DNA from 2 places in the Pelagibius sp. CAU 1746 genome. Region 1 is predicted to be linked to the other one. Evidence: riboswitches for the same ligand, from Rfam matches in the RefSeq annotation. Region 1 holds a riboswitch; the other holds the start of a gene.

Region 1 (14,526 bases):
TCGGCGGCGGCGGCGGCCGCCGGGCCGGTCTGGCAGCTCGACCAATTGCCGCCCAGCAGGTGAGAATCCGGTCTGCCGTGTGGACCTCAGGCGGGGGCGGGAACCAGGGCCGCGGCCCGAACGCTTTGGCGTCCGGCGAATCGTCGGCCGCGCTCGCGCGAGGCTTGCGCGGCGCGGGGCGATGGGGCATCGCTTACCGCGGGACACTCTATTAGAGTCCCCCGCAGAAAAACACTTTCGCGCAGCAGGAGAGGCGCCGTGGCCGCCCAGCCGAGCAATCCCAGGCCCATCATCATCGACACCGATCCCGGTCAGGACGATGCCATCGCCATCCTCCTGGCGCTGGCGTCGGAGGAGTTCCACCTTCTGGGCATTACCGTGGTGGCGGGTAACGTACCCCTGGCGTTGACGGAGCAGAACGCCCGCAAGGTCTGCGAACTGGCCGGCCGGCGCGAGGTTAAGGTCTTCGCCGGTTGCGCCCGCCCCTTGGTGCGCCCGCTGGTGACCGCGGAAAACGTGCACGGCAAGACCGGCCTCGACGGCCCGGACCTTCCGGCCCCGGCGATGCCGCTGCAGGAGCGTCACGCCGTGGACTGGATCGTCGATACGCTGCGCGAGGCGCCGGCCGGCACGATCACGCTCTGTACCCTGGGGCCGCTCACCAACATCGCGACGGCGTTGATCAAGGCGCCGGACATCGCCCCGCGGATCGCCGAGATCGTCATGATGGGCGGCGGCTTCTTCGAGGGCGGCAATACCACGCCGGCCGCCGAGTTCAACGTCTATGTCGATCCGCACGCCGCCCAGGTCGTCTTTACTTCCGGCGTCAAGTTGACGATGCATCCGCTTGATGTGACGCATAAAGCCTTGATGTCCAAGGCCTGGATCGACTCGCTGCGCGCGCTCGGCACCCGCACCGGCGCCGCCGCCGCGGCAATGCTGGACTTCTACGAGCGCTTCGATATGGAGAAGTATGGCGAGGCGGGCGGCCCACTGCACGATCCCTGCGTGCTGGCCTACCTGCTGAAGCCCGAACTCTTCGGCGGGAAAGACTGCAGCGTTCAGGTCGAGACGGGATCCGAGCTGACGATGGGGATGACGGTGGTCGATTGGTGGAACGTCACCCCGGCGCCGCCCAACTGCAGGGTGATAAACCAGATCGACGCCGCCGGCTTCTACGACCTGATCGGCGAGCGGCTGGCGCGCCTGCCTTAGCGCATTCGGCGCATGCGGCCCCGCTTCATCGGCAGCGAGATCTACCGCCGCTCCACCTACGGCGGCCGGCACCCGCTGGCGATTCCCAGGGTCTCGACCTGTATCGATCTTTGCCGCGTCCTGGGCTGGCTGCCCCCCGCGGCCGATCCGGGCGATGTCTATATCGACAGCCCCCGCGCCTCGGCGGCGGAGTTGGCGCGTTTCCATGCGCCGGCCTATATCGACGCCGTGCGGCGCGCCGAGGCGGCGCAAGACCTGCCGAAAGAAGAGCAGGCGCGTTTCAACCTGGGGCGCAACGGCAATCCGATCTATCCGGAGATCTTCCGCCGCCCCGCCACCGCCTGCGGCGCCTCGATCCTGGCCGGGCGCGCCTTGGCCGCGGCTGCGGGCACGATCTACAGCCCGGCGAGCGGCACCCATCATGGCCGCCCGGACCGGGCCAGCGGCTTCTGCTACTTCAACGACCCGGTGCTGGCCATCCTCGCCTTGCTGGATGGCGGCCTGGAGCGGGTGTTCTACCTGGATGTCGATGCGCACCATGGCGACGGCGTGCAGGACGCCTTTCACGACGACCCCCGGGTTTTCACTCTCTCCATCCACGAGAACGCGCGCTGGCCCATGGGGCAGGCGGATCGGACGCAGGGGGGCGGGACGCTCGATGACCGCGCGGGCGGGCAAGCGCGCAACCTGCCGGTGCCGCAGGATTTCAACGACAGCGAGCTGGACTTCCTCATGCAGGCTGCGGTCCTGCCGCTGATCGAAGACTTCGCTCCCCAGGCCGTGGTCCTGCAATGCGGTGCCGATGCCTTGGCCGAAGATCCTTTGAGCAGGCTCGCCCTGTCCAACGGCGCCCTGTGGCGGGCCGTGGCAGAGGTCATGAGGCAAACCCCGCGTCTGTTCGTGACCGGGGGCGGGGGCTATAACCCCTGGTCGGTGGGCCGCGCCTGGGCCGGCGTCTGGGCGACCCTTAATGGCTTCGAGGTGCCCGACCGCCTGCCGCGGGAAGCCGAGGCGGTGCTGCGCGCCCTGGAATGGCGCCACAGCCGGGGCCGCAATCCTCCGGAGGCCTGGTTCACCACCCTGGCCGACCCGCCGCGGCCGGGACCGCTGCGCCCGGAGATCCGGCAGATGGCCACCGCCGTGCTGGCGCCGTAAGCGGCGCTCAGGTGGCTCTGGACGCGCCGGGAAGCTGCCGCTACATCTAAGCGCATGAAACAGTTCTTATCCCTGCTGGTTTTGCTTGCCGCCGCTGCCTTGCCGGTGCCGCCAGCTGTGGCGCAATCCGGTTCGCTGGTCGTTTTCGGGACCGGCGAACTCACCATCGAAACCGCTGCCGGCGCAAACCACACATTTCAGGTGGAGATCGCCGAGACCACGCCTCAGCGTGCCCAGGGGCTGATGTTCCGGCGGCAGATGGCCGCGGACGCCGGCATGCTGTTTCTTTTCGAGGGCGGCTTGCGGGAACGGGCGATGTGGATGAAGAACACGCTTATCCCATTGGACATGCTGTTCATCGATGAGGCGGGGGAGATTCTGCGCATCGAGCAGCGCACGGTGCCGCATTCCTTGCGGGCGATCAGATCGGGGCAGCCTGCGGCTGCTGTGCTGGAACTCAACGCCGGGACGACGTCACGTCTTGCGATCGAACCCGGCGACCGGGTGATCCATCCAGCATTCAACTAAAGTAAAGTTCCCGGGAACTCTCTAACAACCGTCTAGGAGACGTTCACGTCTCGAGGAACCTGAGTGCATCGACCTCAGCAAAGGGTCCTCTTGTCCGGCTCGCGCCGGTATCGCTCAACTGTAACCGGGCTGCTTCTTAGGCTTCCGGATCGAGGGCGACTTGCTCCATCGCACGCCAGCCTTCGCCGGCCGCGACCAGGCAGCTCATGCCCTGCGGGGTCGTCACGATAATCGACCAGGTGGTGCCGTTGCCGGTGCTGAGCACCTCGACCAGGCCACCGTTGTGGGTGACGCCGAGGGCCACAGGCTGTTCCTTGTACTTCTGCTGCAGAACCTGCAGTACGGAGTCTCGCTGATCACACTGAGGCTGCGCCATCGCTGCGCTGGTGCTAACGAGGGCGAGTCCAGCGCCGAGCGCTAAAATCTTCCACATGATAAGCCTCATCGTTTGTTCCACGGTCAGCGAAACCTTTTCGCCGATGTAAAGAGTCTTTCATGTGCGAATGAAGATGCTGTTAACACCTGCTTAAGCATGAGTTAACGGCGTGGGACAAATCCCGCCTGCGGAGCATGGATCGTGCACTTGAAGGTCTGCGCGAACACGCCGCTTCGGACAGGACGCAGTGAACTAACGCTTTGAGGAGATGCGGACTTTGCGACTTGCGGGAAGAGGCCGCGGCGGCGCGGGCGTGCGCGCACGAAAGCGTTACCAAGCCGCAGGGGAAAATATTACCAGCCGCAAATATGTGCGCTGTCGCGCGGCAATTCGGGAAGGGCGCGCGCTAAGAACCGCCGTCGGCATTGCCGCTATCCGTGAGGGCGAAACCGTGGGTACGGATGCGCGCCGGGAACACACGAAAAGGTGGCCGCGACGCCTGCGCGGCGTTTCGGCTGCTACAGCAGTTTGCCCTCGAAGGGATGCTTGCCGTCGCGCTCCTCGATCTCCACGACCCAGACGTCCGGGTCGCGCTTGACCGCCCGTTCGATGTAGGCATCGGCATCGGCTTCCGTCACCAGCTCACCGCCCAGCGCCGGCATCCAGGCGATGGCGCCCTCCATGTCGCGGGTCTGGTTCAGCAGCTTCACGCCCCGGTCGAGCTGGTTGATCTTCAAGATCAGCGTGCCGCTGTTCTTCTCGCCGCGGTGAACCACCGTGGCCGGGATCCCGTCGACGATGCAACGCTTGATGTGCGCCTTGATCCACAGTTCCGCGGGCAGGCGATCATCCATATCGGGAAAGACCCGGGGCGCCGTACATCAGCTCTGCTCTTTCGTCTTGAGGAAACGCAGGTCCGGATGGTCTTCGGCGGCACGGTCCAGGTGCCAGGCGTTGCGCGCCAGAAAGACCGGAGCGCCGGTGTGGTCGGTGCCGATGGCGCCCTGATTGGTGTCGAGGAAGCGCTTCAGCTTCTGCGGGTCGTCCGCCTCCACCCAGCGTGCGGTGTGCAGCGCCGTCGGCTCGAAGCGCACCGGCACTTCGTACTCCGTGCGGATGCGGTCGGCCAGCACGTCGAACTGCAGCGGGCCGACCACGCCGACGATCCAGTCGGCGCCGATGTTCGGCTTGATGACCCGCGCGGCGCCTTCCTCGGCCAACTGCTGCAGGGCGCGGCCCAGGTGCTTGGCGCGCAGCGGGTCGACCGGACGCACCGCCTGCAGGTGCTCCGGCGCGAAGGAGGGGATGCCGGTGAACTTCAGATCCTCGCCCTCGGTCAGGGCGTCGCCGATACCCAGGTTGCCGTGGTTGGGAATGCCGATGATGTCGCCCGGCCAGGCTTCCTCGGCCAGTTCGCGGTCGCGCGCCAGGAACAGCACCGGGTTGTGCACGTTGATGACCTTGCCGCTGCGCGAATGCTTCAGCTTGCTGCCGCGCTTGAAGTGGCCGGAGCAGAGCCGTAAGAAGGCGATGCGGTCGCGGTGGTTGGGATCCATGTTCGCCTGGATCTTGAAGACGAAGCCGCTGATCTTGTCCTCGGTCGGCGCCACCTCGCGACCCTGGGTCGGCTGCGGGCGCGGCGGCGGCGCCATGTCGGCGACGCCCTGCAGCAGCTCGCGCACCCCGAAGTTGTTCAGCGCCGAGCCGAAGTAGACCGGCGTCATGTGGCCTTCCAGGTAGGACTGCATGTCGAAGGCGGGGCAGAGCTCGCGCACCATCTCCACGTCCTCGCGCAGCTTGGCGACGGCGTCCGCGGGCAGCAGTTCGTCCAGCTTGGGATCGTCGATGCCGTTGCAGGACTCGCCCTCGGCGCCCATCTTGTCGCGGCTGCGCTCGACCAGCAGCAGGCGGTCGTGCAGCAGGTCGTAGCAGCCCAGGAAGGAGCGTCCCATGCCGATGGGCCAGGAGGCCGGCGAGACGTCCAGGGCCAGGCGCTGCTCCACCTCGTCCAGCAGTTCGAAGGGATCGCGGCTCTCGCGGTCCAGCTTGTTGACGAAGGTGATGATCGGCATGTCGCGCAGGCGGCAGACCTCGAAGAGCTTCAGGGTCTGCGCCTCGATGCCTTTGGCCGCGTCCAGCACCATGACCGCCGAGTCCACGGCCGTCAGGGTGCGGTAGGTGTCTTCGGAGAAGTCTTCGTGGCCCGGCGTGTCCAGCAGGTTGAAGGTCTTGCCGGCGTAGTCGTAGGTCATGACCGAGGAGGCGACGGAAATGCCGCGCTCGCGCTCCACCTTCATCCAGTCGGAATGGGCGCGCCGCTGCTCGCCGCGCGCCTTCACCGCGCCGGCCATCTGGATCGCGCCGCCGAACAGCAGCAGCTTCTCGGTCAGCGTGGTCTTGCCCGCGTCCGGGTGGGAGATGATCGCAAAGGTGCGCCGCCGGGCGACGGCTTCTGAAAGACTGGTCATGCTCTAGTGGGTCAAGGGGGCGGTCTGGTGGCGCTCTCGGGGCCTGAACTGTCGGGAAAATGGGGCTTTTGCGCCGGTTTTACAAGCGTTTCCCGGTGTTTCGGTCGGCAGGAACTGACCCGGCAGCCCGCCGCGGGCTGGTTTTGCGCCCCGGCTGCCCCAATTGTCCTACTGGCAGCGGCTCGGGCGCCTGTGTTAGCCCTGCCAAACCACTGGCAACAAGGGTAGATTCGATGGCTTCGCTGACTTCCTGGTCCCCCCACGTCCTCAGCCTGCTGCGCGTCGCCTCCGGTGCCGCCTTTTTGGCGCACGGCACCATGAAGTTGCTGAACTTCCCACCGGGCTATTCGCCGGAGCTGATGTCGATGCCCGGCGCGGCCGGAGTCGTCGAGCTGGTTGGCGGCGGCCTCCTGGTGCTGGGGCTCTTCACCCGCCCGGCGGCCTTCATCTGCTCCGGCACCATGGCCGCCGCTTATTTCGTGGCCCACGCCCCTAAGAGCTTCTTCCCGGTGCTGAACGGCGGCGACGCGGCGCTGCTCTATTGCTTCGTCTTCCTCTACCTGGTCTTCGCCGGCCCCGGCCCCTGGTCCCTGGACGCCATCGTCAGGAAGAAAGGGTAGGCGCGCGCAATTCCGCCAGCCCGCGCTTCTGCCGCCCCTCGCCGTCGAAGTTCGCAGGGTCCAGCCAGGCCTGGAAGGCGGCCCTGGCCGCCGGCCATTCGCTGTCCAGGATCGAGAACCAGGCGCTGTCGCGGTTGCGGCCCTTGGAGACGACGGCCTGGCGGAAGATGCCCTCGAAGGTGAAGCCCAGGCGCAGCGCCGCGCGGCGTGAGCCCTCGTTGAGGGCGTTGCACTTCCATTCGTAGCGGCGGTAGTCCAGCTCGTCGAAAACGCGGGCCATCATCAGAGCCATGGCTTCCGTCGCGGCGGGGCTGCGCTGCAGGGCGGGACTGTAGTTGATGTGCCCGACCTCGATGACGCCCTGGGCCGGCGTGATCCGCAGATAGCTGGCGACGCCGAGGGCCTTGCCCGTTTCCAGGTCGACGATGGCATGGAACAGCGGGTCGTCGCCCCGGCAGGCGTTGTCCATCCAGGCTTGGTAGTCCTCCAGCGCCGCGAAGGGGCCGTAGGGCAGGTAGGTCCAGTTGCGGCCCTCGGCATCGGCGCTGTTGGCGGCGAAGAGGTCGGCGGCGTGGCGCGCGGCCTCCAGCGGTTCCACCCGGCAGAAGCGGCCTTCCATGGCCGTTCGCGGGGGCAGGGGGCGGGCCGTCCATCCCGGCACGGGGGCGCCGACGGGCTGGCCCAGGGCATTGGTCTCGTAGGGGGTGTCGAGGGGATCGTAGATATCGGTCGTCATGGCAGTCCGGACAAGGGAGGAACAAGGTACTCCCTCTTGGCGCCGGGTGGACTGCAGCGCAAGGGCCATATCGGGATTTTGGAGGGAGCCACTTCGAAAGGTCCCCTCCAACCCCGGGTTCGCCCCCGGATTTCCCTAGAGCGTCATCACGATACGTCCGTCGATGGTGTTGGCGCGCATGCGATCGAAGATGCTGTTGATGTTGTCCAGTGGCTCGGTGGTGTAGTGCACCTTCACCTTGCCTTCGCCGGCGAACTGCAGGCATTCGGCCAGATCCATGCGGGTGCCGACGATGGAGCCGCGGATCGTCTTGCGCTCCAGCACGGTGTCGAAGATATCCAGATCGAAGGAGCCCGGCGGCAGGCCGACCAGGGACATGGTGCCACGCTTGCCCAGCATGCCGTGGGCCTGGCTGAAGGCCTGGCGCGAGACGGCGGTGACCAGCACGCCCTCGGCGCCGCCGCACAGCTTCTTCACTTCCGCGACCGGATCAGTCTCCCGCGCGTTGACCGCGGCATCGGCGCCAACATCCTTGGCGAGCTTCAACTTCTCGGGCGTGATGTCGACCGCGATAACGTGCAGACCCATCGCCTTGGCGTACTGCACGGCCAGATGGCCGAGGCCACCGATGCCGGAGATCACCACGGTATCGCCAGGCTTCGTGTCTGTCTCCTTCAGTCCCTTGTAGACCGTGACGCCGGCGCAGAGGATCGGCGCGGCGGGTGCGAAGTCCAGCCCGTCGGGCAGATGGCCGACGTAGCCGGGATCGGCCAGTACGTATTCGGCAAAACCGCCGTTCACGGTATAGCCGGTCATTTGCTGGTCGTCGCACAGGGTTTCCCAGCTGGAGAGGCAGTGCTTGCAGTGACCGCAGGCGGTATGCAGCCAGGGCACGCCGACGCGGTCTCCTTCCTTCACGGAGGTGACGTTGTTACCGACTGCGGCAACCGTGCCGACACCCTCATGACCCGGAATGAAAGGCGGGCTGGGCTTCGCCGGCCAGTCGCCATCGGCGGCATGTAGGTCCGTGTGGCAAACGCCACAGGCGGCTACCTTTACCAGGATCTGCCCGGGGGTGACCTCCGGGACCGGTACCTCTTCGATGCTCAGCGGCTTCTTAAACTCGCGGACGACAGCCGCCCTCATGGATTTGCCCATTGTCCTGCTCCCAAACTGCAGTGGAAAAGCACTCGGAGAATCAATCAGCTTCTTTCAGTTCCATGGGCTTTAGACCAGACCTATGCGTCTCTCTACGGCGCTTCAAGTGTCAAGTGAGCGGTTTGCCTTAGATTGCGGCAGCCGCCTTGCCGCGGCGGGGCCTGGAGCCTATGGTGAGGGTGTCTCAACGGGGTGCCCCAAATGGGCTGAGAGTTCGGCGCAGACCGGACAACCCGATGAACCTGACCCGGGTAATGCCGGCGGAGGGATTTGAGCGACAGGCCTTCACCAGACCCGCGTTTCTCAAAGCCAGCCGCCCCATAAGAGCTATGGAGCGACCGATGCGCTTTTCGACCTTCCTCTTCGCCGCCGCGATCACGGCTGCCGCTCTGCCGGTTGCCCAAACGGCCGGGGCGGCGGAGCAGACTCTCACCGTCTATACCTATGACGCCTTCACCTCCGACTGGGGGCCGGGCCCGGCCATCAAGGAGGCCTTCGAGGCCGAGTGCGACTGCGCCCTGGAGTTCGTGGCGCTGGACTCCTCCATCGGCGTCCTCAGCCGCCTGCGCCTGGAAGGGGAGAACAACAAGGCCGACATCGTGCTCGGCCTCGACCTCAACATCCTGGCCGAGGCGCGCGACAGCGGTCTGCTGGCGCCGCACGGCGTGGCAACGGATCCTCTGGCGCTGCCGGTGGCCTGGGACGACGATACCTTCCTGCCCTTCGACTACGGCTATTTCGCCTTCGTCTACGACACCGAGAGCCTGGACAGCCCGCCCAAGAGCCTGGAGGAACTGGTCGAGGCGCCGGACGACCTGAAGATCATCCTGGAGGACCCGCGCACCTCGACGCCGGGGCTGGGCCTGCTGCTCTGGGTGCGTGCGGTCTACGGTGATGAGGCGCCGGCGGCCTGGGCCAAGCTGGCCAGGAAGACCGTCACCACCACCAAGGGCTGGAGCGAGGCCTACGGCCTGTTCCTCGAAGGCGAGGCGCCGATGGTGTTGAGCTACACCACCTCGCCGGCCTATCACATGATCGCCGAGGACGAGCAGCGCTATCAGGCGGCGGCCTTCGCCGAGGGGCACTACATGCAGGTCGAGGTGGCGGCGATGACGAAGTCGACGGACACGCCCGAACTGGCGCGCCGCTTCCTGCAGTTCATGCTGAGCCCCGGTTTCCAGAAGAACATCCCGACGGCGCAGTGGATGTATCCGGCGACCGATCTGCCGGAGGGCCTGCCGCCGGCCTATGACAAGCTGGTCGATCCGGCCAAGCCGCTGCTCTTCACGGCGGAGGAGGTGGCGGCCAACCGCAAGGCCTGGGTCGAGGAGTGGCTGCAGGCCGTCAGCCAGTAGCCCGCTTCCGGTCTGCCTGTTATGCCCTGGTGGCTGCCCGCCGGCATCGCGCTCGCCCTGGTGGCGGCGGTGGTGGGCGGCGCGCTCATGGCGCTCGCTCTCGCCGCGCCGGGGCTCGACCTCGCCGGCAACCTGGGGGACGCCTACCTCTGGCGCGTGGTGCGCTTCACCCTGTTCCAGGCGACGCTCTCGACCCTGCTCTCCGTCGCCCTGGCGGTGCCCGTGGCCCGCGCCCTGGCGCGGCGGCGCTTTCCCGGGCGCGGCTTGCTGCTGCGGCTCTTCAGCCTCTCCCTGGTGATCCCCACCATCGTCGCCATCTTCGGCATCGCCGCCGTGCATGGGCGCACCGGTTGGGTGAACGACGCCGCCGAGTTGCTGGGCCTCGGGCGGGCGCACTACCTCTACGGCCTGACCGGCATTCTCATCGGTCATGTCTTCTTCAACATGCCCTTCGTCGCGCGCATCCTGCTGCAGGCCATTGAAGCGGTGCCGCCGGAGACCTGGCGCGTCGCCAGCCAGTACGGCCTGCGCTCGCGCGACATCTTCCGCCTCATCGAGTGGCCGGCCATGCGCACGGTGCTGCCGGGCGCGGCGGGCCTGGTCTTCATGCTTTGCTTCACCTCCTTCGCCGTGGTGCTGACGCTGGGCGGCGGTCCCAAGGCGACGACCCTGGAGGTCGCGGTCTACCAGGCGCTGCGCTTCGACTTCGACCTCGGCCGCGCCGTCGCCCTGGCGCTGGTGCAGCTCGGCCTCTGCGGGGCCATCGTCTTGGCGGTCCTGCAGCTCGCGGTGCCGGGCAACATGACGCTCACCGAGGGACGGATCTACGAACGCCCGGACCGTGGCGGGCGCCTGGGTCTTGCCGTCGACACGCTCGCCGTGATCGTCACCCTCGCGCTGGTGGTGCTGCCGCTCGCCGCCGTCGCCGTCGCCGGCTTCAACCCCAGGACCTTCGGCGTGCTGTCCGACCCGCGCTTGTGGCGCGCCGTCGGGCAGTCGCTCGCGATCGCGCTCTCGGCGGGCGTCATCGCCCTGCTGCTGGGCGGCGCCGTCCTGGTCTCCAGCCGCATCCTGCGCCACCGCCTCGGGCGGCCCGGCGCCGCGGGGCGGCTGGAGCTTTGCGCCTCGCTGATCCTCGTGGTGCCGCCTTTCGTGCTGGCCACCGGCCTCTTCGTGCTGCTGCGCCCGGTGGCCGATGTCTTCGCCCTGGGCATGCCGCTGGTCGTGCTGGTCAACGCGCTGATGGCGCTGCCCTTCGTGGTGCGTTTCCTCGGCGGGCCGATGATGGAGGAGGCACAGCGCCACGACCGGCTGTGCCAGAGCCTCGGCATCGGCGGCTGGAACCGCCTGCGTCTCGTCGAGTGGCCGAACCTGCGGCGACCCGCATCCCTGGCCCTGGCGGTCGCGGCGACGCTCTCCCTCGGCGACCTGGGCGTCATCGCGCTGTTCGGCAGCCAGGACTTCGCCACCCTGCCGCTGCTGCTCTACCAAGCCATGGGCGGCTTCCGCATGGGCGAGGCGGCGGTTATCGCCGCCGTGCTCTCCCTGCTTTGCCTGGCGCTGTTCCTCGCCATCGAATGGGGCCTCGGCGGCCTGAAGAGGCATGCCCATGTCTGACTCCCCCATGCTTGAGGTGGAGGGACTGACCTTCCGTTACGACGACATGGAGATGGTCTTCGACCTCACCCTGGACCGGGGTGACTGCCTGGCCGTGCTGGGGCCGAGCGGCGCGGGCAAGTCGACGCTGTTGAGCCTCGTCGCCGGCTTCGACAAGCCGCTCGCCGGCCGGGTGCTGATCGGCGGCGAAGACGTCACCGACTGGAAGCCCGCGGCGCGCCCGGTCACCAGCCTGTTTCAGGAGCACAACCTCTTCGCCCACCTGAACGCCGGGGAGAACGTGGGTCTCGGGCTCGATCCGGGCCTACGCCTCGACGCGAGCCACCGGGCGGCGGTGCGCGAGGCTCTGGCGCGGGTCGGCCTGGAAGGCTTGGAGCAGCGCCGCCCGGCGCAGCTCTCCGGCGGCCAGCGCCAGCGGGTCGCCCTGGCGCGCAGCCTGGTGCGGGAAAAGCCGCTGTTGCTGCTGGACGAACCCTTCAGCGCCCTCGACCCCGGCCTGCGGCTGGAGATGCTGGATCTGGTACGCCAGCTCCAGCGGGAGCGGGGCCTGACCGTCGTGCTGGTCAGCCACAATCCGCACGACGCCCTCAGGGTCGCCGGCTCTGCCGCCTTCATACACGCCGGACGGGTATTGGCGGCCGGGGAAACCCGCTCCCTCCTGGAAGGGGTAGGGCCGCCGGAATTGCGGGCTTTCCTCGGTCCCAACCCCCTCTAGCGGGGCGCCCCCGGCCGTGAAGCGGGGCAAAAAGGCAAATCCCGACGCTTGCCCTACCGCTCCCCCCGGGGATGTTTTAGGTTTGCGGCGGAGGGAGCCTTCCGTGCGGCCGCAGCCGTTGCGCCGGTGAGCCCGGGGCTTGCGCCACGTAGGCGGCACTCCAGCGCAGAATATCCAGCCAAGTAAGGTGGAATGGGGACGGCACAAAGGATTCGAACCGGGGCAGAAGCGGCCGCCTGGGGATGCGCGCGCCTGCGGCCCGCCGTTCTCGCGGGGTTCCTGGCTTGCGCCGTCGTCCTGTCCGGTGCCGGCGGGCCCTGGGCCCGGGATGCCTCTCCCGGAGCCGTGGAGACGGCCGCAGGCAGCCTCGGTCCCGATGATTTGCAGAGCGCCTTCACGCTACTCGACGGTCTCGGCCGCTTCTTCGGGGCCTTCGCCGAGCGCGAGACCAACAGCCTGGCGCGGGACCGCTGGCGCCGGCTCAGCGCCAACTACCAGGGCACGGCCGAAATCCTGCGCGGCCTGCTGGCTGGCGGCGGGCTGATCCTGGACGATCTGCCGCCGGGCCACAGCAGCGGTTTGCTGGACGACAAGCGCATCGTCATCGACCGGGATCTGGACGGCCGCTGGCGCCAGGGCGCCGAGCAACTGCGCGACGAACTAGTGCCGGTGCTGATGCAGGGCCTGGCGCGGCGTAGCCTGTCTCAGGATTGGCCCTGGCTGGCGGATCATCTGCGCGCCGTCGGCGGTCTCGCCAAGCTCGCCGAAGATCCCCTCGCGCGGCCGCTGCTGGCGCGCTTCTTTCAGGCCAAGGACGCCTACATCTGGCTCGCCATGCAACGCATCGCCCAGGGCGACCCGGCGGCCCGGCGGGCGATCGCCCGCCGGCAGGTGGCCGTCTTCGAAACCGTCCGCGCGCTCCGCATCGATATGGCGGCGACTTTCGGGCCGCAGCCGGTGGAGCGGCTGCAGCACGATTGGGAGTCCTATGTCGCGCAGGTCGACGGTTTTGCCGCAACGCGTGGCTGGCTGCTGCTCGATCCGGCCTTGCGCCGGACCCAGCTTGGGACGGCGGCCCAGGCCGACGCGGTCGACCGCGCTGCTTCGGAAGTGGTGGCGGCGGCACCACGCTCTGCCCTGGCCGCGGCCCGTGGCGGTCTTGGCCTGCCGCCTGAGGAAAGCCGGCCTTCTCCGGTCCCGGAGCCCGCGGCGCCGGGCATCAGTTTGGGAGAGTTGGCCGCGCGCGCGAACACGAAAACGGCCGCCGATGGCTTGAAGCCGGAACCGCCGCCCGCCCCGTCGGCAGCGGCGACGCAAACCGCCGCAGAGCCGGATCCGCAAAGGCTTCTGTCCGAGCGGGAGGCCGAACTGGAAACGGCCCGTCAGGAGTTGACCGCCTTGGACAGCCGTGTCGGCGATCTCGATGCCGCCCTCAAAGCGCGCGACGCGGAGACGGCGCGTCTCGAGGCGGAGTTGGCCGATCAGCGTGCGCGCCTGGGCGACGCCGAGCGCCGTGCCGCCGCCCAGGCAGCCAGCGCCGAATCGCTCTCCGCCGAGGTCCGGGAGCTGACGGCGTTGAAAGACCGCCTGGCCGGGCTGGAGCGTCAGTTGGCGGCGCGCGGTGAGGAGGCCCAGCACCTTGCGACCGCCTTGGCGGTGGAGCGCGCGCGCCTGGCGCAGGCCGAAGCGGCGGCCCGCGCGCAGCCGGCTGCCGCCCAAGCTTCCGCGATAGACTCAGCGGTACCGGCGGACCAAGAGGCCGAACCGGCAGTGCCGGAATCTTCGGGGCTCCATGAGTACCGGCTCCTTATTTTCATCGCTTTCGGCGTGATTCTTCTGCTGGGATTCTTACTTTGGCAGCGGAGCCGGCGGCGCTTCGGCGCGGTGGACGGAGGGCAGGGGCCGGTGCTGCTGGTCCCGCTGTCGGCCGAGCAGGCGGTGGAGGATCCGGTGGCCGCGCGCCAGGCCGTTGACCTGCCCGACGGCGTGGCGGCGGCGGAGCCTGCTCCTGCCGTCGTTTCCGAGCCGGCGCCGGCACCGGACCGCTCCGCCGACCTGCCGCGTCTGCGCCCGGGGCCGGGCGAGGGCGTGCGGATCAAGGTGAGCGGCGTCCCTCCGCTGACGCCGGAAGCCAGGGCGGCGATGCGCGCCGGCGCGATCAAGGCGCAGGCTGCCGAGGCGGCGGCCCAGGGCCGCGAGGCGGCCGCTGCCGGCGATCCGATGGTCCAGGCGTTGCGTAAGGGAAACCTGCCGCTCTTCGAACTGCTGTTCGCGGAGATGACCGGCCTGCGCGCCCCGCATCTGCAGCGTGTCGTCTATGGCGGCCAGGGAGAGGATCTGCTGGTGGTCTGCCGCGCTGTCGGCATCGAAAAGCTGCTCTTCGGTTCGATCTTCCTGCTGACCGATCCGCTGCGCGGTGGAGACGCCGACGAGGATCCGGCTCGGGCGGCCGAAGTGCTGCGCATGTACGACCGCCTGCCGCAGCCGATCGCCCGAAAGGTGCTGGCCAAGTGGCGCGAGACTTGGGGTGAGGGGACGCCGCGCCAGGGGGAGCCTTTCCTTGGCTAAATCTCGGCGCCGCCG
Region 2 (14,526 bases), 390 kb from region 1:
GGAAAGAAGCAGCGTCCTTCGATGTCTTCGATGGCCAGCTGGTTCAGTTCGAAATTGCGGAAGGCACCGATCACCGCGTCCACCTGCCGCGACATCAGCGAGGGCGACAGCGACCAGTTGACGTTGACCAGTTCGACGTCGTCCAGGGCCAGGCCGTGCGGCGCCAGCATGGCGCCCAGCAATGCCTCCTCCACCCCGGCAACGGAGAAGCCGATCTTGCGGCCTTTGAGGTCGGCCAGGGACTTCACCGGCCCGTCCTTCAACACCAGAAGACAGTTGAGCGGCGTCGCCACCAGGGTGCCGACCCGGATCAAGGAGAGGCCCTCGTGAACCTGCAGATGCAACTGCGGCTGATAGGAGACCGCAAGATCGGCCTTACCCGCGGCCACCAGCTTCGGCGGGTCGGAGGGATCGGCCGGCGCGACCACCTCCACCTCCAGGCCTTCGGCGGCGAAGTAGCCCTTCTCCTGAGCGATGACGATGGGACCGTGGTCGGGGTTCACGAACCAATCGAGCACCAGGGTCAGCTTGTCCGCAGCCGCCGCGGGCGCTGGCGGCAGCAGCAGCAGGGAAAGAGTCAGCGACAGGGTGAGAGCGAGGGAGGACGTCAAGGTCTTCATCGGGATTCCTGCAGTTCGTTTTCGTGCGTTACCTCGACCCAAGCGCGTGTCCTGGCCTCGGGCTCGGCATTGAGGGTGATATCGGTGACGACGGAGAGGATGTCGGCGCCGGCCGCCAGCACGCCGGGCGCCCGCTCGACGGTCAGGCCGCCGATAGCGACCAGCGGAACCTCCCCGATGCGCCGCTTCCAATCCGTGACCTTCCCGAGGCCCTGCGGATCCCACTTCATCTTTTTGAGGATGGTCGGATAGACGGGCCCCAGCGCGATGTAATCGGGACCGGTGGCCAGGGCGCGCTCCAACTCGGCGTCGTCGTGAGTACTGACGCCCAGGCGAAGACCGGCGCGGCGGATCGCCGTCAGGTCGGCACTGTCCAGATCCTCCTGGCCCAGATGCACGAAGTCGCAGCCCTCGTCGATGGCCAGCCGCCAGTAATCGTTGATGACGAGTTGGCAGCCCGCCGCGTCGCAAAGCCCCTTCGCGGTGCGGATTTCCCGCCGCGTCTCGACCTCGCTGCGGTCCTTCACGCGCAACTGCACCAACTTCACCCCGCAGGGCAGCAGCCAGTGCAGCCAATCGCTGCTGTCGAAAATGGGATAAAAGGGATCTAGGGTCATTGTCCGTCCCCGCGGTATATCGCACCGCCACTGCCACCCACTCCTCTCGTCATGCTCGGACTTGATCGGAGCATCCAGGGCGAGCGATTCGGCGGCCGCCCCTGGACCCTCGGGTCAAGCCCGAGGGCGACAGTCGGAGTCGATGACACCGTTAGCACGGTCACTGCCAAAGCCTTCATCCCAGGAACGCCTTGCCGATAACGGGGGTCGAGGGCGCCGCCATGTCGCGCGGCTCCATGGGGTCGGCGGCGCGCGCGGTCCGGCCTGCCGCGATGGCCTGGGCGAAGGCGGCGGCCATGGCGGCGGGATCGCCGGCCTTGGCCACGGCGGTATTGAGCAGCACCGCGTCATAGCCCAGTTCCATGGCCGCCGCCGCGTGGGACGGCAGGCCGATGCCCGCATCCACCACCAGCGGCACCTCGGGGAAGTGCGCGCGCAGGCTGCGCAAGCCATAGAGGTTGTTGAGGCCCAAACCGGAGCCGATCGGCGCGCCCCAAGGCATCAGCACCTCGCAGCCCGCTTCCAGCAGGCGCCCTGCGGCCACCAGATCCTCGGTGGTATAGGGAAAGACCTGGAACCCCTCTTCCGTCAGGATCGCCGCCGCCTCGACCAGTCCGAAGAGATCCGGCTGCAGGCTGTCGTCCTCGCCGATCACCTCCAGCTTGATCCAGGGGGTGTCGAAGACTTCACGCGCCATATGGGCTGTCGTCACCGCCTCCTTCACCGTGTGGCAGCCCGCCGTGTTCGGCAAAACCTTGACGCCAAGCCCCTGGATTAGCTTCCAGAAATCATGCCCGTCGCGCCGTTCCGCCGATTCACGCCGCAGCGACACCGTAACCACCTCGGCGCCGGAAACACCGACCGCTTCGGCCAGAACCGCTGGTGAAGGATAGCCTGCCGTACCCAGCAGCAGCCGGTTCCCCAGATCCACGCCATAGAAATCAGTCATGCCTCAACCTCCCTGCATCGGGGCGATGACCTCGACCCGGTCGCCATCCTCGATCCGCATCGCCGCTCGCGCCGGCCGCGCCACGAAGTTGCCGTTGACCGCCGTTGCCACCGTGGCGTCTCTATAGCCAAGCTCCTCCAACAGGCGGTCGAGGCGGTCGCGCTTCACCTCACGCGGTTTGCCGTTCAAGACGATCTGCATCCTTGTCCTCCGGGCTAAGGGATTCGCCATAGGCCAGGGCGGCGGCGCGCCGCGCCATGGCCGGCGCCAGCAAAAAGCCGTGGCGGTAGAGGCCATTAACGAAGATACGGTCACCTTCGCGCCAAACCCGCGGCAGGTTGTCGGGAAAAGCCGGGCGTGCATCGACGCCGATCTCGACCACCTCCGCTTCTCCGAAAGCGGGATGCAGCGCGTAGGCGGCATTCAGAAGTTCGACGAGGGAGCGCGCCGACACTGCAGTGCGCGAGGCGCTCTCGATCATGGTCGCGCCGACCATGTAAAGTCCCTCGCCGCGCGGCACGATGTAGATCGGGATTCGCGGATGCAGCAACCGCACCGTACGCGACATCTCCATCTCGCGGCAGCGCAGCATCAGCATCTCGCCGCGCACGCCGCGCAGCTCGGGCAAGACCTCGCGCGCCGCGAGCCCCCGGCAGTCGACCACCACCTCGCCTCTTGGCGCGTCTTCGGCCTCGGTCGAAAACCTCAGCTCGCCACCGCCCTCGCACAGCTTCCGGGCCAGGGACCCGATCGCGGCGCGGGGATCGAGATGCGCCTCGCCCGCGAAGAAGAGGCCCTGGCGGAAACGCCCGGCGAGGTCCGGCTCCAACGTCGCGATGGCTTGCGCATCCATCTCGGTGAAGTTCTCCGTGCGGCGGGCGAAACGCCGCAGCTCCCCGGTGTCCCTGCCCGGTGCGACGACGAGAGTCCCCTGGCGGACCACGCCGCCGGCATGCTCCTGCCACCAGTCCGCCGCCCTGCCGCCCAGGCGCACCACCGGCTCCTCGGCGCTTTCGCCCTCGCACCAGGGGGCGAGCATGCCGCCCGCCCACCAGGAGCAGGATCCAGGCCCCAGGCCCGGTGCACGGTCGATCACAGTCACGGCGGCTCCGCGCTTCTGCAATTCAGTGGCGCAGGTGAGGCCGGCCACGCCGGCCCCCAGAACCGTGACTTTGACGGTCGCTTTCATGGCGTCAACTCCACAGCGCATGGAAATGGTGCACGGGTCCGTGCCCCGACCCGACGTCAAGCCTATCGGCTGCCGCGATGGCGCCCTGCAGGTAAGCGTGTGCCGCCTCCACCGCCTCGGGCAGATCCCGGCCCTTGGCAAGGCCGGCGGCGATGGCCGAGGACAGGGTGCAGCCGGTGCCGTGGGTATTTCGGGTGTCGCGCCGCGGCGCCTCCAGCCGCAGTGTCTCGCCGCCGGCCATGATCAGCAGGTCGACGCAGACCTTGCCGCTGGCGTGACCGCCCTTCATCAGCACCGCCTTGGGGCCCAACGCCAGCAGCCGGCGCCCCTGCGCCTCCGCTTCGACCTCCGTCTCGGCCTGCGGCCCTTCCAGCAGGCGCGCCGCCTCCGGCAGGTTCGGCGTCAGCACGTCGGCCAGCGGCAGCAGGTCGCGGCGCAGGGCGATGACCGCCGAGTCCGGCAGCAGGGCATCGCCCGACTTCGCCACCATGACCGGATCGATCACCAGGGGCGCGCCACGGCCGCGCAGGCCGGTGGCCACGCTTTCGATGACCGGCGGTCCGCCCAGCATGCCGACCTTCACGGCCTTCACCGGCAGGTCGTCGAAGACCGTGTCGATCTGAGCGGCGACGATATCTTCAGGGAGGGGATGCACGGCCGTGACCGCGCGGGTGTTCTGCGCAGTCACCGCGGTGATCGCGCTGGCGCCGTAGACGCCGAGAGCGGAAAATGTCTTGAGATCGGCCTGTATCCCGGCGCCGCCTCCGCTGTCGGAGCCAGCCACGGTCAAGGCGATCGGAATGCTTTCGCCGTTCCGCGCGCTGATTTTCGCCACCTTGCTCTCCTTCCTCGCGGGCCGGAGAAGGGAAAAGCGGATCAGGCTTATTTCTGGAAATGTCGTGACCCGTTCCCTTCGCCGGCATTACCCGGATCAGGTTCCTTGGGTTGGCGACCTGCGCCTCTCAGCCCTTGCGAGCACCCCAACGGTGAGTCAGGAGATAACAATTCATCGAAGAAGTTTCAAGCGTGCAAAGCGCCAGGTGCGAAAAGCCCGGTCCGGCGGGCCGGCGACAATCAGCGTGACGGATCGAAGAGGCGCGGCCAGCGCCGCCCGACTGCAGGCGCCTACTCGCGCGAGAAGACGATAATCGAAAGAAAGCGCAGCGGCAGACGGCGAAGCTCCTCCGGGCCATGCGGCGCCCGCGCATCGAAAAACAGCGAATCGCCCGGCGTCAGGGAGTAGATCTTCTCGCCGTGTCGGTATCCCACTTCGCCTTCGAGCAAGTAAATGAACTCCTGGCCTTCGTGACGAAAGCTCGGATAGGCCTCCGCGTCCTCGGTGATGGTGACGAGATAGGGTTCGCAGGCGACGTCACCGCCCAGCGAAGAGCCGAGCAGCTGATATTGATGGCCGACTTTGGTGCCGCGCCGCTCGATCGACAAGCCTTCGTCGGCACGCACGTGATAGGCGTCGCGCTTTTCCTCGAAAGCCGAAAAGAAGGTCGTCATCGGTACGTTGAGCGCCTGCGCCAAGCTTTGCAGTGTCGCCAGGGACGGCGAGATGCCACCGTTCTCGACCTTTGAAAGCATGCCCGCCGACAGACCCGCCTGGCTCGCCAGCTCCGCCACCGTCATATCCTGCAGCTTACGCAGCTCGCGCACCTGGGCGCCGATGGCCTCCTCGATACTCTGGCTCTCCGAAGCCTGGGGCGCGGTCGAGTCGGTTGTCCGCCCGCTCTGCCGCGCGGCCGGCCTGGTCTTACCGCTGCGCGGCTTCGAACGCTGCTGGGATTCCCCCTTGGCCACCAAGCGGATTCCTTCCGTGGCTCCCTGGCCCTGACAGGACTTTCATGTCCCGCCGCGCCTGCTTTTCGTGGTGTGGCTCTACCGTGCAGCAGGAGCCCTCCCTCTGCAAGCCTGCATTCCGCGCGATATCCGTGCGTTTCGACGGTCCACTCGGGCACGGGCGTGACCCATTGGTGCCCTGCGGACGCCCGCACCCCCGCTTTCACGGGCTCTAGAACTGGTTCGGATTGTCGGGACTGACGAAGAACAGCAACACGACCAGCCGGACGAAAAGCAGCAGGACGACGACCAGCCCCAGCCACCACAAGGCCGGCCCGGCGACGGCGGCGCCGCCAGCCAACGCCCGCGCCCCGGCAACGATCACCCACAGCGCCCAGCCGCAGAGAACGGCCGCGGCGAGATCGAGGTAATACTTGCTCAGATCCCCTTGTCCGACATAACCGAGGCAGAGCGCGGCAAACGCGATCGCTGCGAAGCGCAGCAGATAACCTCTATGAGAGGCGGTGACTTCCGCGGGCTCACCCGAGGACAGCGCAGCCAAAATCAGGCCGCAAAGCGTCAGAACGCCGCCGGCGATGGTGAAGAAGCGCAGATACTGCGCCAGCCAGTGCGCCAGCTCCAGCCAGATCTCGTCCAGCCGCCCGTCGCCGGCGCGGCCGTAGAGCGCGCCCTGTAGCCGGCCGCCCAGCCAACTCACGACCGCGAGCAGAACGGCAAGGCCATAGGCCAGATAGGCGTAGATCAAGGTCCAAGGTGTCGACATCGGCAGGCTGCTTTCCTTTTCTCGGGAGCAGAGCGGCGGATCAGAACATCCGGAAGCCCTGGATCTTGATGAGGATGGCCAGGCCGGCGAAGACCAGGACGGCAAGGCCGTCAACGATGGCCAAGACCCACCAGCCGGCGGGGCCCGTCACCGCCACCGGCCCGACGAAGGCGCGCCAGCCACTGAAGACTGCCCACAGCGCCCAGGCGAAGACGGCGACGGAAGCGATGTCGGCGTCGAAGGCGCCCATGCGCACCTGGGCCAGGGAAATCAGGCCCAGGAAGCAAAGAGCGAAGGCGCCGAACTTCATCTGATAGGCCTTGTGCGAAGATACCGCCGGTGTCGTGTCGCTGGCCGGCAAGGCGGCAAGAACGAAGGCCGCGACAGCCAGGGCGAGGCCGGTCCACAGGGCGAAATGCAGATTGCGCATCAGAAAATGGGCGAAATCGAGCCAACCCCGGTCGAGTTCGCCGGCCTCGACGCGGCCGTAAACGACGTGCTCGAAGAGCACCAATAGCCAGCAGATGGCGCCGAGCGCCAGCATGGCGGCATAGCCGATATAGGAGAGGGTCACAGTCCAGGCGGGCACCATCAGATCGGTCCTTCATTAGGGGGACGGCACCGCCGCCCAGGCAGCCTTGTTCTTGGGGTGTCAGCGCGTCAAGCCCTTGCCCCAGCACCGCAGATGAACCGCCAGGTCGGTTTCGGCGATTCGCCCGTCGGTAAAGACTGCGGCCTTCAGGGGGAAAGTCAATTCCGGGTCCAGGTAGCCGTCGCGCAGCCCGGCGAGACTGCGCCCCCTGCCCCGTTCGGCCAGGAGGGCATCACGGCAGGCCGCGGCCACCGCGATCTGGAAGTCGTCGTAGAACTCGACCCAGCTCAGACCGAAAGGCAGCGCCACTTTCGCGGTCTGGCGATAGACGGTCTGGCCGGCGGCGCCTTTCATCTCGCGCAGCGGCTCCAGGACCACCGAACGGCTGCTGCCGGCCACCGAATAGCCGGCGGGGCAGATTTCGCCCGGCCCGCAGGGTTGATCCGCTGCCGCCATCCCGGCGGGGCGCACGGAGAAGATATAGCTCTGCGGATCCAGACGCCGGAGGCTGCTGATCTCCAGGCGCCAGACCAGCCCCTCGGACAGGACGCGGGTCACGCGCCCCTCCTCGTCGACGATGACGTTCAGCCAGCCGTCGATCTCGCGGCTGATCTTTTCCTGGGAGAGCTTCAGGCCGCTGGAGCCCGCGACACCGGCAGGCTGGACGGCACCGTCGCCGGCCCGGGCCTCCTCCGCCCAGGCGCCGCTGGCCAAGGAAACGAGAACAAGCGCTGCGCCGGCAAAGACCGCGAGTGCGCGCAGCGCATAGAGTCGCGCCAGTAAACCCTCTGCCATCGTACGGCCCTCCCACTGGCCCTTCCATCGAAACGGCGGATTACGGAGGGTTAGTCGGCCAGCCCCGGCCGAGGGTTCAATTCGACCGCAATATATCGATTTCGTTGAATTATGAAGTGAAGAGGATATAGGCACCGAGTAGCAGGACCAACGCCGCCAGGCCCCAGATCCACAGCCGCGACCCGCCCGCGCCGCGCGCCGCCGCGCCCGGGAACTCCCGGGCCGCCGCGAGAGCCGCCTCGGCGGCCGCCGGTTCCGCGGCGGGCGCCGCCGCCGGGGCGGCGACGATCCCGGCAAAGCGGGAAAAGAACTCGCCGGAGAGCTTCTTCGCCGTGCCGTCGACAAGGCGTGAACCGAGCTGCGCCAGCTTGCCGCCGACATCGGCCTTCACCTCGTAGTGCAGCACCGTCGCCTCGCCGTCCTCTTCCAGACGCACCTTGGCCCCGCCCTTGGCAAAGCCGGCGGGCCCGCCTTTGCCTTCGCCGGTGATGGTGTAGCCGTTGGGCGGGTCCAGGTCCGACAGCGTGACCGCGCCCTGGAACCTGGCCTTCACCGGCCCGACCTTGGTGACCACCGTCGCCGTCATCTCGCAGTCCGAAAGCTTCTCGATCGATTCGCAGCCGGGGATCGAAGCTTTCAGGATTTCCGGATCGTTGAGGGCCGCGTAGACCTTCTCGCGCGGTGCGGCGATGCGTTCGCTGCCGGTCATGTCCATAGTCGGTTCAACTCCAAAGTCTCTTGTCTCAAGAAAAGCCTGCGACGGCAGCACATGGCAGATGCACATGGCCGCGCCTCACAGGCCTCTGATAGCATCACGCGGCATCGTGATTGCCGCCGGCGTCATTCGCCTGTCCATGTTCCCGGCGGCCGCGGCGGCGCAGCTCCACCACCTCGGCGACAATCGACAAGGCGATCTCCTCGGGCGTGATGGCGCCGATGTCGAGGCCGGCAGGCGAGCGCAGGCGCGCCGCCTTGTCCGCCGCCAGCCCCTCGACCCGTAGCTTGCCCAGCAAGGCCGCCGCCTTGCGCCGGCTGCCGACGAAGGCGACGTAGGGCGTCTCTGTCGAAAGTGCCGCGCGCAACGCCACGGCATCGCGCTTGCCTTGGGTCGCCACCACGATGAAGCGCTCTCCAGCCGCCTCGGGCGGCAGCTCGAAGCCGGTGATGCGCCGTTCTGCCTCCGGCAGACTGTCCAGATCCTCCGCGAGCGCCGCCACGGTGACAGCAAAGCCACTGCGTCCGGCAAGCTCGGCGATGGCGCAGGCCACCGGCGAGGCGCCGCAAACCACCAGAACGGGGCGCGGCAGCATGGGCTCGACAAAGATGTCCAGGCTGCCGCCGCTGGGGCAGGCGCTGCGGTGGAACTCCACCCCGCCCCTCGACTCCCCAGCGGCCACGCCACCGGCGTCCAGGGCTTCCTGCGGCTGCACGGAGATGAGAAGCGCCTCGCCGTCTTTCATTGCCTGCAAAGCCGCGCGGCGCACAGCGCCGCGTGCGCAGCCGCCGCCGATCCAGCCATGGATCTCACCGTCAGCGGTGACCACTGCCTTGGCTCCGGCCTTGGCCGAGGTGGCGGCCACCGTGCGCACCACCGTCGCCAGCGCGTAAGGCCGCGCCGCGCCACGTAGCTGCGCCATCAGGTCCAACAGATCTCCGTAGTCGCCGCTCATGGTCACACCTGCTCCAGGAAAGGCGCCAACGCCTCGAGACTCTTCAGGTTGTGCGCCGGAGCGAAAAGGTCGACGTAAGGCAATGCCGCCTGCATACCCCCGGCGGTCGGCTCATAACCTTCCCATCCGATCATCGGATTCAGCCAGACGATGCGCTTGCTGCGCCGGCGCAGGGCCGCCATTTCGCGGCCCAGGACGTCCGGCGTTCCGGTATCGTAGCCATCGCTGACGATCATCACGACGGTCCGCCCGTGTACGACGCGCGCGGCGTGGTGGCGGTTGAAGGCCGCCAGGCTCTCGCCGATCTTGGTGCCGCCGGACCAGCCCTGGGCGATGAGCGACAGCCGCTCCACGGCCTTGGTCGCGTTGCGCTCCTTCAAGGCGGGAGAAACATGGATCAGCCGGGTGTGGAAGACAAAGGCCTCGGCCTCGTTGAAGCGGTCCAGCACGCCGTGGATGAAACGCAGGAAGAAGGTGCTGTACTGGCTCATGGAGCCGGAGGCGTCGAGCACCACCACGAGGCGCAGCGGCTTGTAGCGCCGCCTGCGCCAGGCAAGGTCGATGGGCAGGCCGCCACGACCGATGCTGCGGTGGATGGTGCGCCGCAGGTCCAGCCGCCGGCCGCGCCGGCGCTGCCGCTCGCGGCGGCTGAGGCGGTGGCGCATGCGCCGCGCCAGCCGGTCGGCCAGTTCGTGGACCCGCTGCAGTTCGTCCGCCGTCATCAGGTGGCGGAAGTCGGCCTCCGCCAAGGCCTCCGAGGCCGAGGCCCCTTCGCGCCGGCCCTGCCGGTCGGCGGGATTGCCGACCGCCTCGTCGCCCTCGCGCGAGGTCTGCTCCGGCGTCCCCAGGCTGCCGCCGGGCGCGCCCGCTTCCGACAGCTTGCGCGCGCCCCGGCCCTTGGGCGGCGTCCCTGCGACACGCAGCACGCCCTTCATGCCGCGCTTGAGCCAATAGGCGTCGAAGATCTCGTCGAAGCGGTCCCAGTCCGCCTGGCGGGTGCAGGCAATGCTGCGCAGGCCGCTGCGCAGAACGGCAGGACGGCCGATATCCGCCGCCGAAGCGAAGCGCAGGCAGTCCTGGGTTTCCTCCAGGCCGACCAAAAAGCCGTTGTCGCGGAGAATACTGAGGAAGGACGCCATGCGCTGGCGCAGCTGCGCGCCGGCGACCGGCGTGACCTCCGCAAGTGGAAGCGGTTCGGAGCTGAGGACTTCAGCCGCCATCAAGCCACCTTGCCGAGCAGCCGCTGGGTCACTTCCGGCGCCAGCGCCAGCCGGTCCTCCTGGGTCTTCAGCAAACACAGCAGCGTGTCCTGCACCACCTCCGGCTCGGCGGCCAGGTCGCGCACGTCCAGGCCGACCAGCGCCGCCGCCCAGTCCAGGGTCTCGGCAACGCCCGGCACCTTGCGCAGGTCCTCCTTGCGCACCTTGGCGACGAAGGCGGCGATCTGCTGGGCCAAGGTCACGTCGACCTGCGGCAGGCGCGCGGTCAGGATGCGCACCTCCTTGTCCTCGCTGGGATAGTCGACGAAGTGGTAGAGACAACGCCGGCGCAGCGCGTCGGATAGCTCCCGCGTGCCGTTGGAGGTCAGAACCACCAAGGGGATCGACCGTGCCGTGACGGTTCCCAGCTCGGGGATGGAGATCTGGTAGTCGGAGAGGATCTCCAGCAGGAAGGCCTCGAACTCTTCATCCGCCCGGTCGATTTCGTCGATCAGCAGCACCGCCGGCTTTTCCTCGCGGATTGCCGCCAGCAGCGGGCGCTCCAGCAGGAATTCTTCGGAGAAGATGTGCTTCTCTACCGCTTCGGCGCTCTCGCCGCGCCCCTCGCGGGCTTTGATGGCGAGGAGCTGGCGCTGGTAGTTCCATTCGTAGATCGCGGCATTGGCGTCCAGGCCCTCATAGCACTGCAAGCGGATCAGCCGGGTGTCGTGAATCTGCGCCAGGGCCTTGGCGACTTCGGTCTTGCCGACGCCAGCGGCCCCTTCCAGCAGCAGAGGCCGCTCCAAGCTTTCCATGAGCCATAACGCCATGGCCAACTGGCCGTCGGCGACATAGCCGACATCGGCCAGGCGATCCGCTAACTGATTGCGCTCCATGATCGAGCATCCCCGTAAGACGTAAGGCGGTGGCGCGGCGGCTCCCGGAGAAACCGCCGCGCCGGGGCCACGGAAGGGGCCGTTCCTAACCGGTCAGGCCCAGCTTCTCGCAGACTTTCCAGGTGCGCCAATGGTCGTGGGGCATCTGGATATGGGTCACGCCGAGGTGCGCAAAGGCATCGTTCACGGCATTGGAGAAAGCCGGCACGCCGCCCACGTTGGGGCTCTCGCCCACACCTTTGGCGCCGATCGGGTGATGCGGCGAAGGCGTAACCGTGAAATCGGTCTCCCATTCCGGCGTCTCGACCGCCGTCGGCACGAAGAAGTCCATGAGACTGGCGCCCATGACGTTGCCGGCTTCGTCGTACTTGATCTCCTGGCCCATGGCGATGCCGAAGGCTTCCGTCAGACCACCATGCACCTGGCCCTCGATGATCATCGGATTGATCCGCGTGCCGCAGTCGTCCAAGGCATAGAATTTGCGGACCTTGGTCACACCGGTGTCGGCATCGATATCGACGACGCAGACATAGGCACCGAAGGGATAGGTCATGTTCGGCGGATCGTAGTAATCCACCGCTTCCAGGCCGGGCTCCATGCCTTCCGGCAGGTTGTTGTAAGCCGCCCAGGCAATCTCCTTCATGGTCTTCTGCTTCTCCGGCAGGCCCTTGACCCTGAAGCGGTCGACCTCGAACTCCAGGTCGTCCTCACCCACTTCCAGTAGATGCGCGGCGATCTTCCTGGCCTTGTCGCGGATCTTGCGGCCGACCCGAGCGGCGGCGGCGCCGGCCACCGGCGTCGAGCGAGACCCGTAGGTTCCCAGACCATAAGGCGCGGTGTTGGTATCTCCTTCCTCGATCATGATGTCGTCGGCAGGGATACCTATTTCCGTCGCCAGGATCTGGGCGTAGGTCGTTTCGTGCCCCTGCCCCTGGCTCTTTGTGCCCAGACGGGCGATGGCGGCGCCGGTCGGATGAATGCGGATCTCGCAGGAATCGAACATGCCGACGCCCAGGATATCGCAATTGCGGGTCGGTCCGGCGCCGACGATCTCGGTGAAGAAAGCCACGCCGATGCCCATCAGCTCGCGCGTCTCGCCGCGGGCGAAGGCTTCGCGCCTTTCCTTCTGCTCGGCGCGCAGGGCGTCGTAGTGCGTCTTCTCCATGGCCTTTTTCATGGCCGTAGGATAGTCACCGCTATCGTACTCCCATCCAAGACAGGACTGATAGGGGAACTGCTGCGGCTGGATGAAGTTCTTCAACCGCAGCTCCACCGGGTCCATGTCCAGCTTATGCGCCAGGATGTCCATGGCCCGCTCGACCATGTAGGCGGCCTCCGTCACCCGGAAGGAGCAGCGGTAGGCCACGCCGCCCGGCGCCTTGTTGGTGTAGACCCCGTCGACCGCCACATGCGCCGTCGGGATATCGTAGGACCCGGTGCAGATGTTGAAGAAACCGGCTGGCCACTTGGTCGGGTCGGCGCAGGCGTCGAAGGCTCCGTGGTCGGCCAGCACGTGGGCGCGCAGGCCCGTGATCTTGCCGTCCTTGGTGGCCGCCAGCTCGGCGGTCATGTGATAGTCGCGGGCGAAGGCCGTGGCGGAGAGGTTCTCGATGCGGTCTTCGACCCACTTGACCGGCAGCCCCAGCACGATGGAGGCGACGATGGAGCAGACATAGCCGGGATAGACGCCGACCTTGTTGCCGAAGCCGCCGCCGATATCCGGCGCAATGACGCGGATCTTGTGCTCGGGGATCCCAGAGAGCAGCGCGGCCACGGTGCGCACCACATGGGGCGCCTGGAACGTACCGTAGACCGTGAGCTCTCCTTTGATCTTGTCCATGGAGGCGATGCTGGCGCAGGTTTCCATCGGCGAGGGATGCACGCGATGATAGCTGATCAGCTCGCTGACGGTGACTTCGGCCGTTTCGAAAGCCGCGTCGGTTGCCTCTTCGTCACCGACTTCCCAGGTGAAGATGTGGTTGTAGTGCTTGCGCGCGCCGTGCGCGCCCTCGGTCTTGTCCTTGATGTCCTCGCGCAGCAGGGGGGCGTCGGGCTCCATGGACTTGAAGGGATCGACCAGTACCGGCAGTTCCTCGTAGTCGACCTCGACCAGTTCCGCCGCGTCGGCGGCGATGTAGCGGTCCTCGGCGACGACGAAGGCGACTTCCTGGTTCTGGAACAGCACTTTCTCCTCGGCCAGCACCGCCTGCACGTCGCCGGCCAGGGTCGGCATGTAGTGCAGGCTGAGCGGCTTCAGGTCGGCGGCGGTCAACACCGCCTTCACGCCCGGCACCGCCAGTGCCTTGGAAGTATCGATGGACTTGATGCGGGCGTGACCATAAGGCGAGCGCACGAAGTCGCCGAACAACATGCCCGGCAGCTTCACGTCGTCGACGTAGTTGCCCTTGCCCTGGATGAAGCGGACGTCCTCGGTGCGCTTGCGCGAGCAGCCGATGCCCTCGAGGTTGGCTTCGCGGTCTTCGATCTTCTCGCCAGCGGTCGTTTGGGGGGCGTCACTCATTCCGCAGCCTCCTTCGTGGCAGCATTCATCTTGTCCGCCGCATAGCGGATCGCCTTGACGATGTTCTGATAGCCGGTGCAGCGGCAGAGATTGCCGGAGATGCCCATGCGGATCTCGGTATCGCTGGGGTTGGGGTTCTCCTGCAGCAGGCGGTGGGCGCGCATGATCATGCCCGGGGTGCAGAAGCCGCACTGCAGGCCGTGCATCTCGGCGAAACCCTCCTGCAGGGCGTGCAGCGTGCCGTCGGGAGCGGCCATGCCCTCGATCGTGGTGACGTCGGCGCCGTCGGCCTGGACGGCCAGGATGGTGCAGGACTTCACCGACTTGCCGTCCATGTCCACGGTGCAGGCGCCGCAATGTGTGGTCTCGCAGCCGATGTGGGCTCCGGTGAGCATCTGCTGCTCGCGCAGGAAATGGATCAGCAGGGTGCGCGGCTCGACCAGCGCTTCCACCTGCTGGCCGTTGATGCTCAGGGTAATCTGGGTTTTCGACATTTTTCGGTCTTCCTTTTTCCGTCCCGGCCGGCTCAGCCCGTGGCGCGTTCGTGGGCGCGCTGGATGGCGCGGCGCAGCATCACGCCCGCCATCTTGGTGCGGTACTCGGCGGGCCCGCGGCCGTCGGAGGCCGGCGCGGTGATCCCCTCGGCCAGGCTCACAGCCTGGTCCACCGCCGCCTTGTTGAGGCTGCTGCCCACCAGGACGGCGGAAGCCTCGGCGGCGTAGAGCGGCGTCTCGCCGACGTTGGTCAGCGCGATGGAGGCGGACTTGCAGGTTCCGCCGGCCATGGTCAGCACGACCGCCGCGGCGGCGGTGGCGTAGTCGCCGATCTTGCGCTTCAGCTTCTCGTAGGCATAGCCGTGGCCGGCCGGCGGGACCGGCACCTTCACGGCGGTCAGGATCTCGCCCTCCT

Evidence for each region. A riboswitch is a leader RNA that binds a small molecule or an ion and turns the genes downstream of it on or off. The one in region 1 is predicted to bind thiamine pyrophosphate.
Region 2: linked by a shared signal. The riboswitch ahead of thiD (bifunctional hydroxymethylpyrimidine kinase/phosphomethylpyrimidine kinase) and the one ahead of thiB (thiamine ABC transporter substrate binding subunit) in region 1 are both predicted to bind thiamine pyrophosphate.

The regions. Positions count from the first base shown of each region.
Region 1 is NZ_JBDOQT010000001.1:2,881,175-2,895,700, forward strand. Features, by position in the region: gene AAFN88_RS13725 (nucleoside hydrolase) at 259-1,215, shown strand; gene AAFN88_RS13730 (acetoin utilization protein AcuC) at 1,228-2,370, shown strand; gene AAFN88_RS13735 (DUF192 domain-containing protein) at 2,425-2,898, shown strand; gene AAFN88_RS13740 (hypothetical protein) at 3,035-3,274, opposite strand; gene AAFN88_RS13745 (DUF1491 family protein) at 3,793-4,128, opposite strand; gene AAFN88_RS13750 (peptide chain release factor 3) at 4,156-5,742, opposite strand; gene AAFN88_RS13755 (DoxX family protein) at 5,976-6,362, shown strand; gene AAFN88_RS13760 (GNAT family protein) at 6,346-7,098, opposite strand; gene adhP (alcohol dehydrogenase AdhP) at 7,234-8,256, opposite strand; TPP riboswitch at 8,435-8,543, shown strand; gene thiB (thiamine ABC transporter substrate binding subunit) at 8,598-9,611, shown strand; gene thiP (thiamine/thiamine pyrophosphate ABC transporter permease) at 9,633-11,228, shown strand; gene thiQ (thiamine ABC transporter ATP-binding protein) at 11,221-11,943, shown strand; gene AAFN88_RS13785 (DUF2336 domain-containing protein) at 12,289-14,511, shown strand; gene mtgA (monofunctional biosynthetic peptidoglycan transglycosylase) at 14,504-14,526, shown strand, end outside.
Region 2 is NZ_JBDOQT010000001.1:2,486,972-2,501,497, reverse strand. Features, by position in the region: gene AAFN88_RS11890 (ABC transporter substrate-binding protein) at 1-620, opposite strand, end outside; gene AAFN88_RS11885 (thiamine phosphate synthase) at 617-1,237, opposite strand; gene AAFN88_RS11880 (thiazole synthase) at 1,413-2,186, opposite strand; gene thiS (sulfur carrier protein ThiS) at 2,190-2,387, opposite strand; gene thiO (glycine oxidase ThiO) at 2,356-3,375, opposite strand; gene thiD (bifunctional hydroxymethylpyrimidine kinase/phosphomethylpyrimidine kinase) at 3,380-4,210, opposite strand; TPP riboswitch at 4,267-4,368, opposite strand; gene AAFN88_RS11860 (helix-turn-helix domain-containing protein) at 4,501-5,181, opposite strand; gene AAFN88_RS11855 (hypothetical protein) at 5,393-5,944, opposite strand; gene AAFN88_RS11850 (hypothetical protein) at 5,985-6,536, opposite strand; gene AAFN88_RS11845 (hypothetical protein) at 6,597-7,331, opposite strand; gene AAFN88_RS11840 (carbon monoxide dehydrogenase subunit G) at 7,441-8,046, opposite strand; gene AAFN88_RS11835 (XdhC/CoxI family protein) at 8,144-9,001, opposite strand; gene AAFN88_RS11830 (VWA domain-containing protein) at 9,004-10,221, opposite strand; gene AAFN88_RS11825 (MoxR family ATPase) at 10,221-11,096, opposite strand; gene AAFN88_RS11820 (aerobic carbon-monoxide dehydrogenase large subunit) at 11,182-13,617, opposite strand; gene AAFN88_RS11815 ((2Fe-2S)-binding protein) at 13,614-14,111, opposite strand; gene AAFN88_RS11810 (xanthine dehydrogenase family protein subunit M) at 14,144-14,526, opposite strand, start outside.